One region of the Dryocola baronae genome, then DNA from elsewhere that is predicted to be linked to it. Evidence: predicted binding sites of a transcription regulator. Region 1 holds the regulator's gene; the other holds the start of a gene.
What was found. The regulator Fur, encoded in region 1, represses iron uptake genes when iron is present. The targets are predictions, from matches to a motif close to ATAATAATGAGAACNACTATCAA.
Positions count from the first base shown of each region.

Region 2: sufA (Fe-S cluster assembly scaffold SufA) is a predicted target of Fur. The motif match lies at 2,072-2,094, and genes of this name have one in related genera.

Region 1 covers NZ_JBINNY010000001.1:3,448,690-3,453,885, forward strand. The annotation lists gene ybfF (esterase) at 1-533, shown strand, start outside; gene ybfE (LexA regulated protein) at 669-950, shown strand; gene fldA (flavodoxin FldA) at 1,132-1,662, shown strand; gene fur (ferric iron uptake transcriptional regulator) at 1,963-2,415, shown strand; gene chiQ (ChiQ/YbfN family lipoprotein) at 2,500-2,826, opposite strand; gene chiP (chitoporin ChiP) at 2,874-4,271, opposite strand; gene glnS (glutamine--tRNA ligase) at 4,731-5,196, opposite strand, start outside.
Region 2 covers NZ_JBINNY010000001.1:2,249,413-2,254,608, forward strand. The annotation lists gene ydiJ (D-2-hydroxyglutarate dehydrogenase YdiJ) at 1-1,257, shown strand, start outside; gene menI (1,4-dihydroxy-2-naphthoyl-CoA hydrolase) at 1,254-1,664, shown strand; gene sufA (Fe-S cluster assembly scaffold SufA) at 2,137-2,505, shown strand; gene sufB (Fe-S cluster assembly protein SufB) at 2,514-3,998, shown strand; gene sufC (Fe-S cluster assembly ATPase SufC) at 4,015-4,761, shown strand; gene sufD (Fe-S cluster assembly protein SufD) at 4,736-5,196, shown strand, end outside.

The DNA of each region.
Region 1 (5,196 bases):
AAGCAATAATCATCGGGCATTCGATGGGCGGCAAGGTGGCGATGGCGTTAACGGCCATTGCGCCGCAGCGGATCGACAAACTGGTGATGATCGACATCGCGCCCGTTGACTATCAGGTGCGCCGTCACGACGAGATTTTTGCCGCGATTAACGCCGTGAGCGAGGCCGGTGCCAAAACGCGCCAGCAGGCCGCCGTTTTGATGCGCGAGCATATAAAGGAAGAAGGCGTAATCCAGTTCCTGCTAAAGTCCTTTGCCGACGGCGAGTGGAAATTCAACGTGCCGGTACTGTGGCAGCAATACGAAAAGATCGTCGGCTGGCAAACTATTCCGGCCTGGGATCACCCTGCGCTGTTTATCCGCGGCGGCGCATCACCTTATGTCGATGAAACGCACCGGGATGCGCTATTGGAGCAGTTTCCACAGGCCCGTGCTCACGTGGTCGCGGGCGCAGGACACTGGGTTCACGCCGAGAAACCTGAAGCCGTTTTACGCGCCATTCATCGTTTTATTGATGATTCCTCGGCAAACTGATTAAAAACAGACCGACTGGCCGCAAGAAGTGGCTAACGCGTTGGCGCGCCGTACATGCTGATGTATGATGGCGCGCTTAAATGCGACCTGAGCACTCTGCTCGCAGCATCCGAATTTCCTGTCAGTACTCTAATCATGGCAAAAGAACAAACGGACCGTACTACATTAGATCTGTTCGCGGACGAGCGTCGCCCGGGGCGGCCAAAAACCAATCCGCTTACGCGTGACGAGCAGCTGCGCATCAATAAGCGCAACCAGCTCAAACGCGATAAAGTACGCGGCCTGAAACGAGTAGAGCTAAAACTCAACAACGAAGCGGTAGATGCGCTTAATCATCTTGCTGAAGCCAGAAACATCAGCCGCAGCGAACTGATTGAAGAGATGTTGCTAGCGCAGCTAAAACAACACCTCAGCTGATCTTCTGCCTTCCATCCCTAACATTAAGTGAAAAGTGGGCGCGAATTGCGCCGTCATGTTGCAGTCTGTGCACAACGCTATGATAGCTGTTTCCGCACTGTAAGCTGTTCTGCTATGATTGCCCTATCTGTGGGCAACATTCAGCCACCATACCATTAAGTTTCAAGAGGTTATTTTACTCATGGCAATCGTAGGCATTTTCTTCGGCAGCGACACCGGTAACACCGAAAACATCGCAAAAATGATCCAAAAGCAGCTCGGTAAAGACGTGGCTGAAGTGCGCGACATTGCGAAGAGCAGCAAAGAAGACCTGGAAGGCTTCGACATTCTGCTGCTCGGTATCCCGACCTGGTACTACGGCGAAGCGCAGTGCGACTGGGATGACTTCTTCCCTACGCTTGAAGAAGTGGATTTCAACGGCAAACTGGTTGCGCTGTTTGGCTGCGGCGATCAGGAAGATTACGCAGAATATTTCTGTGATGCGCTCGGCACCATCCGCGACATCATCGAACCACGCGGCGCGGCGATTGTCGGCCACTGGCCTACTGCGGGCTACCACTTCGAAGCGTCCAAAGGTTTGGCAGACGACGACCACTTCGTAGGCCTTGCTATCGATGAAGACCGCCAGCCGGAACTGACCGCAGAGCGTGTTGAGAAATGGACAAAGCAGGTTGCTGAAGAGCTGAATCTGGCTGACATCATTAGCGCCTGATGCACTAGGGCGCAAGCAAATCACTTGCGCCTTATTGATAGGTATTATCAATGAAAATAATTGCTACAATTTTGTAACTTTTTTGTCTATCCCTGTACAATATCCCACAGGTCACCTTTGCTAGCCTGCCAGCAAACGGCGACTCCGCCACGATTTTTTAGCTGTGTTATGCTTCATACTTGCAGTTTCTATTTAGACGTGGCTGTACTATACCCACATGAGTTGGGTATATAATGAGACGCATTCACTTAACGCTCAAATGAGTTCGAGCAAAACGTTAAGCAACAGGACAATTTCCGCATGACTGACAACAATACTGCACTTAAGAAAGCCGGCCTGAAAGTCACGCTTCCACGATTAAAAATCCTTGAAGTGTTACAGGAACCGGTAAACCATCATGTCAGTGCGGAAGACTTATACAAGCGTCTGATTGATATGGGTGAAGAGATTGGTCTGGCGACGGTTTACCGCGTACTGAACCAGTTTGATGACGCAGGTATCGTTACCCGTCATAACTTCGAAGGTGGCAAGTCAGTCTTTGAACTGACCCAGCAGCACCATCACGATCACCTGATATGCCTGGACTGCGGCAAGGTTATTGAATTCAGCGATGACTCAATTGAAGCCCGCCAGCGTGAAATCGCCTCCCGTCATGGTATTCGTCTGACCAACCACAGTCTGTACCTTTACGGCCACTGCGCCGAAGGCGACTGCCGCACCGACGAAAACGCTCACGAAATCAGCGAAAAGTAATCCGCATACTGCCTTCCCTTTCGGGGGAAGACAAACAAAAAAACCGGTGATTAACTCACCGGTTTTTTTATGCCCCAAGTAACCTTACTTGTTGTTACTGCGGATCTCCTGCCAGATTTTATCGCACTTGGCTTTCACGGCCTGGTCGTTGCCCGTTTGGGTTGCCTGGATGCAGTTTTGGTAGTCCAGCGTGCGCACCGTCTCTTTCTGTGCAAATTCCTGATGCTTCTTGTCTTTCGCCAGCTCGTTGAGCATATTCTGGCAGCCCTTAACTTTGTCCGGGTTTCCTTCAGCACTGTTGATGCAGGCGCTGTAATCCTGCTTAAGCTGGGAGTCTTCCGGTGCCGTTTGTGGCTGCGCGCATGCCGTTAAGCCTAAAGCCATCGCGGCCATCAATATTACTTTTTTCATGCTCGATATCCTTAAGAAGACCGGGCAACGTAGCGCCCGGCGTCAAATCAGAAGATGGTGAACGGTGCGATAACGATGAACTTGACGTCGCGCTCATCCTGGAAGATGTTGCCGTAACCGCCGCCCCAGCTTGGGATATCGGAATGGTTGTCGTACTGAGTAAAGTGCAGTTTGAACAGCGTACCTTTCGCGCGGCCGTCCTGCACGGTGTACAGGGCGTCAAGACTGTAAGAGGACTCTTTCAGGCGACGGTCTGCATCGTAGTAGCCATCGGTCGTTGGGGTAGAGCTTGGTTTCGCATCCCAGGCATAAACGTAAGATGCGCCTACCGCCCAGCCAGCCAGGTTCCAGTTGCTAAGGTCATACATTGCGCCTGCGAATACCGCTTTTTCGCCGTTGGCGTTGAAGTCGGAGCGGTTATCCCACCACACGTCAAGACGACCGTTGGAGGAGGCGTAGGTTGGGGTCATACGCTGCAGGAAGTAGCCCTGCTGGCCGTCCGCCTTAACCATAGTTCCTTCTAAGCGCAGATCGACCTGGCCGATTTTGTAGCCAAGGGTCAGCGCCTGCAGCCACGCGGTGCCGTCGTAAATATCGTTCACGCCGCCGTTGGAGACTTTGTCCCGCGTACCGTAGAACTGATAGCTGGTGGTCAGAGGGCTGCCAGCGATATCAAACTTGTAGCTTGCTTTAGTGAAGTACTGGTCAATGTAGCCCTGCGCCTGACCGAATGCGGCTTCCAGCACCAGGTCATTTTTAAAGTCGTACTTCGCGCCAACGGAATGCAGGTAATCAACCTTGGTGTTCTTATCGTTCTGATAGAACTTATCCATTTCGAGGTGCCATGGGGATTTATATTCGTTAGTCCACATATAGGAGAAACTTAATGCGCCCGCGTCACCATAATCGAAGTTAGCCCCAGCTTCAGCCCCTTGATAGGTACCCGGCATAAAGCTCCAGTGCGGAGCTAATAAAGTCTGGCCGGTCGGCTGAATGTAGCCTGCGCGAGCCCAAACTGGACCGTATTTAAATTTTGCTGCGGCTTTATAAAGACTAATTCCACTCTTATCCCCGGAATAATCTTCGTCATAGGCTTTGTTTTTTGAAGAGAATGCAATTTCGTTCGGGTGACCGCTGTCGCCGTTCTCCGCCATTTCAATCGCGGTAAATGCCGCAATATCTAAACCGAACATGTCGGCCGCATAGCCAGACTGGAAGTCTAAGTTGGCGTTCCAGGTTGAGTGGGAAAGGTTGGTTTCGTATTTGTTAGTGTTTACATCTTTACGATCGCGCTCACGCTGCCAGTAATAAATACCGCCGGTAAGCGTTGAATCATCAATGAAGCCCGCACCCACTGCCTGTGGAACAACAACAATGCCTGACAGAGCTGTGACACCTGCAATTGCAAGCGCCAGCGCACTACGTTTGCCACTAAACGTACGCATATTGAAATCCTCTTTGACGTATAAATAATCACCCGGTGTTAAAGCACCTGACGGCGAAAAAAATTAAAATGCCTTACGGCCAATAGCGGTCATGAATATTTCCCGCATCACTGCTGTGCTTAAGACTATTTTTCGCGACGCGAATTATCAACGACTTTATCAGAGAGAATTCCCATATTATGACGAAGTGCACATAATCTATGAGTATTTGTAACAATTTGCTTTAGCAGCGTTTTATGCCATTAAATTAAAAATATTGAGCATAATCACGCAAATGAAAGCGCTCTCACGCTGGGTAATGAGAACCTTTCAACTTAGTGGTCAATAGCGGAGGATTATTACCAACGCAACAATGCGGCATTAATTCGCTTTAAAAATGTTCACAAACTTTTAACCAGCTGAACAATAAGCGAAAAAAAACGCCGCGTAAGGCGGCGTTCTTATTATCAGGCGAATGTATTAATCGCCGATTTTTGCCCATGTGTCACGCAGGCCAACGGTGCGGTTGAACACCAGTTTGGTAGCGGTTGCATAGCGGCTGTCGAGGCAGAAATAACCTTCGCGCTCAAACTGGTAGGCTTTGCCTTTTTCTGCATTTTGCAGGCTTGGCTCAACAAAACCCTGTTTGATAATCAGAGATTCCGGATTGATGGTCGCGAGGAAATCTTCCGCAGCGCCAGGGTTTGCGACGCTGAACAGACGGTCGTAGAGACGAATCTCTACCGGCAGCGCGTGAGCCGCGCTTACCCAGTGAATCACGCCCTTAACTTTACGGCCATCCGCCGGGTCTTTACTCAGCGTTTCCGGGTCGTAGGTGCAGTGCAGCGTGGTGATATTGCCTTCCGCATCTTTTTCTACGCGTTCAGCTTTGATCACGTAAGCGTTGCGCAGGCGAACTTCTTTGCCCAGCACCAGACGCTTGTAC
Region 2 (5,196 bases), 1.2 Mb from region 1:
AGCAACCGCATCCATTCTCCGAAAGGACGAGCGACCTTAACGCGGGAATGGCTGCGCCTGCTGGCTGACCGTGGCGTTGACCCGGACGCGCTGGAGAAACAGCTGCCGGAACGGCGCGCCAGCCTGCGCCAGCTTATCGAACGCACGCGCAATACCTGGCACGCCCGCAAGGGCGAGTATGACTTCTCGCACGAGGTCAAAGAGGCGATGTCCGGCTGCCTCGCCTGCAAAGCCTGTTCAACGCAGTGCCCGATTAAAATCGACGTGCCGGAATTCCGGTCGCGCTTCCTCCAGCTTTATCACACCCGCTATCTGCGCCCGATGCGGGATCACCTGGTTGCGACGGTGGAAAGCTACGCGCCGCTGATGGCGCGCGCGCCGAAGACGTTCAACTTCTTTATGAGTCAGCCGTGGGTGCGTAACCTGTCGCAAAAGCGTATCGGCATGGTCGACCTGCCAATGCTTTCCACGCCGACGCTTCAGCAGCAGCTCGTCGGGCATCGCTCGGCTAACGCGACGCTTGAACAGCTTGAGGGCTACAGCCCCGAGCAGCGGGCAAAAACCGTGCTGGTGGTGCAGGACCCGTTCACCAGCTATTACGACGCGCAGGTGGTGGCCGATTTTGTCCGCCTTGTGGAGAAGCTGGGCTTCGATCCGGTCGTGCTGCCGTTTTCCCCGAACGGCAAAGCGCAGCATATTAAGGGTTTCCTGCAAAAGTTTGCCCGCACGGCGCGCAAAACCTCCGACTTCCTCAACCGCATCGCGCAGCTGGGCATGCCGATGGTGGGCGTCGACCCGGCTTTGGTGCTCTGCTACCGCGATGAATATAAGCAAACGCTGGGCGAGGCGCGGGGGGATTTCCACGTTCAGCTCGTTCACGAGTGGCTGCCCGCCGTACTGGCCAATCGGGAAGCTACCGCCGTCGGCGGTGAGTCCTGGTATCTGTTCGGACACTGTACGGAGGTCACCGCGCTGCCAACCGCGCCGAACCAGTGGGCCGCCATTTTTGCGCGCTTTGGGGCGAAGCTCGAAAACGTCAGCGTCGGCTGCTGCGGCATGGCGGGCACCTACGGGCACGAAGTAAAAAACCACGCCAATTCGCTCGGCATCTACGAGCTGTCATGGCATCAGGCGATGCAGCGCCTGCCGCGCCAGCGCTGCCTTGCGACGGGCTATTCCTGCCGTAGCCAGGTGAAACGCGTTGAGGGCAACGGCGTGCGCCATCCGCTGCAGGCACTGTTGGAGATTATGGGATGATCTGGAAACGAGAAACGACCCTTGAGGCGCTCAATGCGATGAGCGCGGAAAACATGGTCGAGCACCTTGGCATCGTCTTTACCCGGCTGGGCGACGACGAGCTGGAAGCCACCATGCCGGTAGATAAGCGCACCGTGCAGCCGTTTGGCCTGCTGCACGGCGGCGCGTCCGTGGTGCTGGCAGAAACGCTTGGCTCGGTTGCGGGCTACCTGTGTACCGAAGGCGAGCAGCACGTCGTCGGACTTGAGGTGAACGCCAACCATCTGCGCTCGGCCAGAAGCGGCGTGGTGCGCGGCGTCTGCCGGGCGGTGCACGTTGGCCGCCGTCATCAGGTCTGGCAAATCGAAATCAGCGACGATCAGGGACGGCTTTGCTGTACCTCCCGGCTGACGACGGCGGTGGTTTGAATTAGCGGTGGATAGCGCTATTCGCTATCCACCCTACGATCGCTTTTTCGTAGGTCGGATAAGCGTTAACGCCATCCGATAGCTATAGCCACAAAGCCTGATATTAAGGGAAACCTGGGGTTAGTTCCCGCAGGGAGGCCTCACCCCAGGGTCGACCCGGGTATCTCAGTCTCACAGATATCTTGACTCCCCCCCAACTTAACCTCCACCTCTCACATAAATAGATATTCTCTATACATCTTTTACTTTCTATCGCCCACGCCTTAATTAGCCAGCTAAATCCTCTTTATTTCAGCGGGTTAAATAGCTCTTTTCGCCATCTGCAAGAGTTTCTGTAGGGTCTATCCTTAGTAAAGACGTCCAAAAAAGCAGCATTTCGTGAATACCCCTGTTATCAGGATGTTGTATTGATAATAGTTATCATTAACATAGGGGCATCGGCCTTTGGGCGGCAAATTACAAGAGGTGAACTATGGATGTGCAAACAGGTAGCTTCGATCCCAATGAATTCGCCTGGCAGGGACTGACGCTAACCCCTGATGCGGCCGCGCATATTCGCAAGCTTGCTGGCCTACAGCCGGGGTTTCTCGGCGTGCGGCTGGGCATTAAGCAAACCGGATGCGCGGGCTTTGGCTACGTGCTCGATACGGTGAAAGAACCCCAAAAGGATGACCTGCTGTTTGAGCGGGACGGGGCGAAGCTGTGGGTTCCGCTGTCGGCCATGCCGTTTATCGACGGTACCGAAGTCGACTACGTGCGCGAAGGACTAAACGAGATTTTCAAATTCAACAACCCGAAAGCGCAGCACGAATGTGGCTGCGGTGAAAGCTTTGGGGTGTAGGCGGGATTATGTCACGTAATACTGAAACGTCTGACGATGTACAAACCTGGGCGGGCGGCCATCACTACAAAGAAGGCTTCTTCACCCAGCTCAAAACCGACGAAATGGCGCACGGCATCAACGAGGACGTGGTGCGGGCAATTTCTGCGCGCCGCAACGAGCCGGAGTGGATGCTGGAATTCCGCCTGAGCGCCTACCGCGCCTGGCTTGAGATGGAAGAGCCGCACTGGCTTAAGGCCAACTACGAAAAGCTCAACTATCAGGATTACAGCTACTATTCCGCGCCGTCCTGCGGCAGCTGCGACGACAGCTGTGAATCCCAGCCTGGCGCCGTGCAGCAGCCGGGCAGCAACGCTTATCTGACGGGCGAAGTTGAAGACGCCTTTAAGCAGCTCGGCGTACCCGTGCGCGAAGGGTCTGAGGTTGCCGTGGACGCTATTTTTGACTCGGTATCCGTGGCGACCACCTATCGGGAAAAACTCTCCGAGCAGGGCATTATTTTCTGCTCCTTCGGCGAGGCCATCCACGAATTCCCCGAGCTGGTGCAGAAATACCTCGGCACGGTTGTCCCAAGCAACGATAACTTCTTTGCCGCGCTCAACGCTGCTGTCGCCTCCGACGGCACTTTTATCTACGTTCCGAAGGGCGTTCGCTGCCCGATGGAGCTTTCCACCTATTTCCGCATCAATGCCGAGAAAACCGGGCAGTTTGAGCGCACCATTTTGATTGCCGACGAAGGCAGCTACGTAAGCTACATCGAGGGCTGCTCCGCGCCGGTTCGCGACAGCTACCAGCTGCACGCGGCGGTGGTGGAAGTCATCATCCACAAAGACGCTGAGGTGAAGTATTCCACCGTCCAGAACTGGTTCCCCGGCGACGGTAACACCGGCGGCATTCTTAACTTTGTGACCAAGCGCGCCCTGTGCGAAGGGGCAAACAGCAAAATGTCCTGGACGCAGTCGGAAACCGGCTCTGCCATCACCTGGAAATACCCGAGCGTGATCCTGCGCGGCGACAACTCCATCGGCGAATTCTTCTCCGTGGCGCTCACCGCCGGACATCAGCAGGCCGATACCGGCACCAAGATGATCCACATCGGCAAAAACACTAAATCGACGATTATTTCGAAAGGGATCTCCGCCGGGCACAGCCAGAACAGCTATCGCGGGCTTGTGAAAATCATGCCGACGGCGACCAACGCCCGTAACTTCACCCAGTGCGACTCGATGCTAATCGGGCCGGACAGCGGAGCGCACACCTTCCCGTATGTGGAATGTCGCAATAACACCGCTCAGCTGGAGCACGAAGCCACGACCTCGCGCATTGGCGAAGACCAGCTGTTTTATTGCCTGCAACGCGGCATCGCCCAGGACGACGCAATATCGATGATCGTCAACGGATTCTGCAAAGACGTGTTCTCTGAACTGCCGCTCGAATTCGCGGTGGAAGCACAAAAACTATTAGCGATAAGCCTCGAACACAGCGTCGGTTAAGGATTAAGGGAAAAATATGTTAAGCATTAAAGATTTACAGGTTAGCGTTGAGGATAAAGAAATCCTGCGTGGCCTGAGCCTGGAGATAAAACCGGGTGAAGTACACGCCATTATGGGGCCGAACGGCTCGGGTAAAAGCACGCTTTCCGCCACCCTTGCCGGGCGCGAAGACTACGAGGTAACCGGCGGCGAAGTGCACTTCAAGGGCAAAGACCTGCTTGAACTTTCGCCGGAAGAGCGCGCGGGGGAAGGCATTTTTATGGCCTTCCAGTACCCGGTTGAAATCCCCGGCGTCAGCAATCAGTTCTTCCTGCAAACCGCGCTGAACGCGGTGCGCGAGTATCGCGGCCTTGAGGAGCTTGACCGTTTCGACTTCCAGGATCTGATGGAAGAGAAAATCAAGCTGCTGAAGATGCCGGAAGATTTGCTGACCCGTTCGGTGAACGTTGGCTTCTCCGGCGGGGAGAAAAAGCGTAACGACATTCTGCAAATGGCGGTGCTTGAGCCAGAGCTGTGCATCCTTGATGAAACGGATTCCGGTCTGGACATCGATGCCCTGAAAATCGTTGCCGAAGGCGTGAACTCTCTGCGCGATGGCAACCGCTCGTTCGTTATCGTCACGCACTATCAGCGCATTCTCGACTACATCAAGCCGGACTTTGTGCACGTGCTGTATCAGGGGCGGATCGTGAAATCGGGCGATTTCAGCCTGGTGAAACAACTGGAGGAGCAGGGTTATGGCTGGCTTACCGAACAGCAGTAACGGCAACGCCCTGCAGCAGTGGCACCACCTGTTTGAAGCGCAGGGCAGAAGGCGTACCAAAGAGGCCGAAGAGCATATGCAGCAGATGCTGCGCCTGGGCCTGCCAACGCGCAAGCATGAAAACTGGAAGTACACGCCGCTTGAGGGCCTGCTCAACCACCGTTTTGCGGTGCCAACGCCTGCCGAACTCAGCGAAATTGAGCGCGACGAGCTGGCGTTACCCGTTGACGCGTGGCGTCTGGTGTTCGTCGACGGGCGTTATAACGCCGCGCTGAGTGACGATCTGACCAACAGCGGCTTCGAGGTGACGGTGGACGAACAGCGCCAGTCGCTGCCTGCCGCGGTGCAGGGCGAGGTTTTCCTGCATCTTACCGAAAGCCTGGCGGAAACCGTCACGCACATCCGCGTGGCGCGCAACCACAGCCCGGCTAAGCA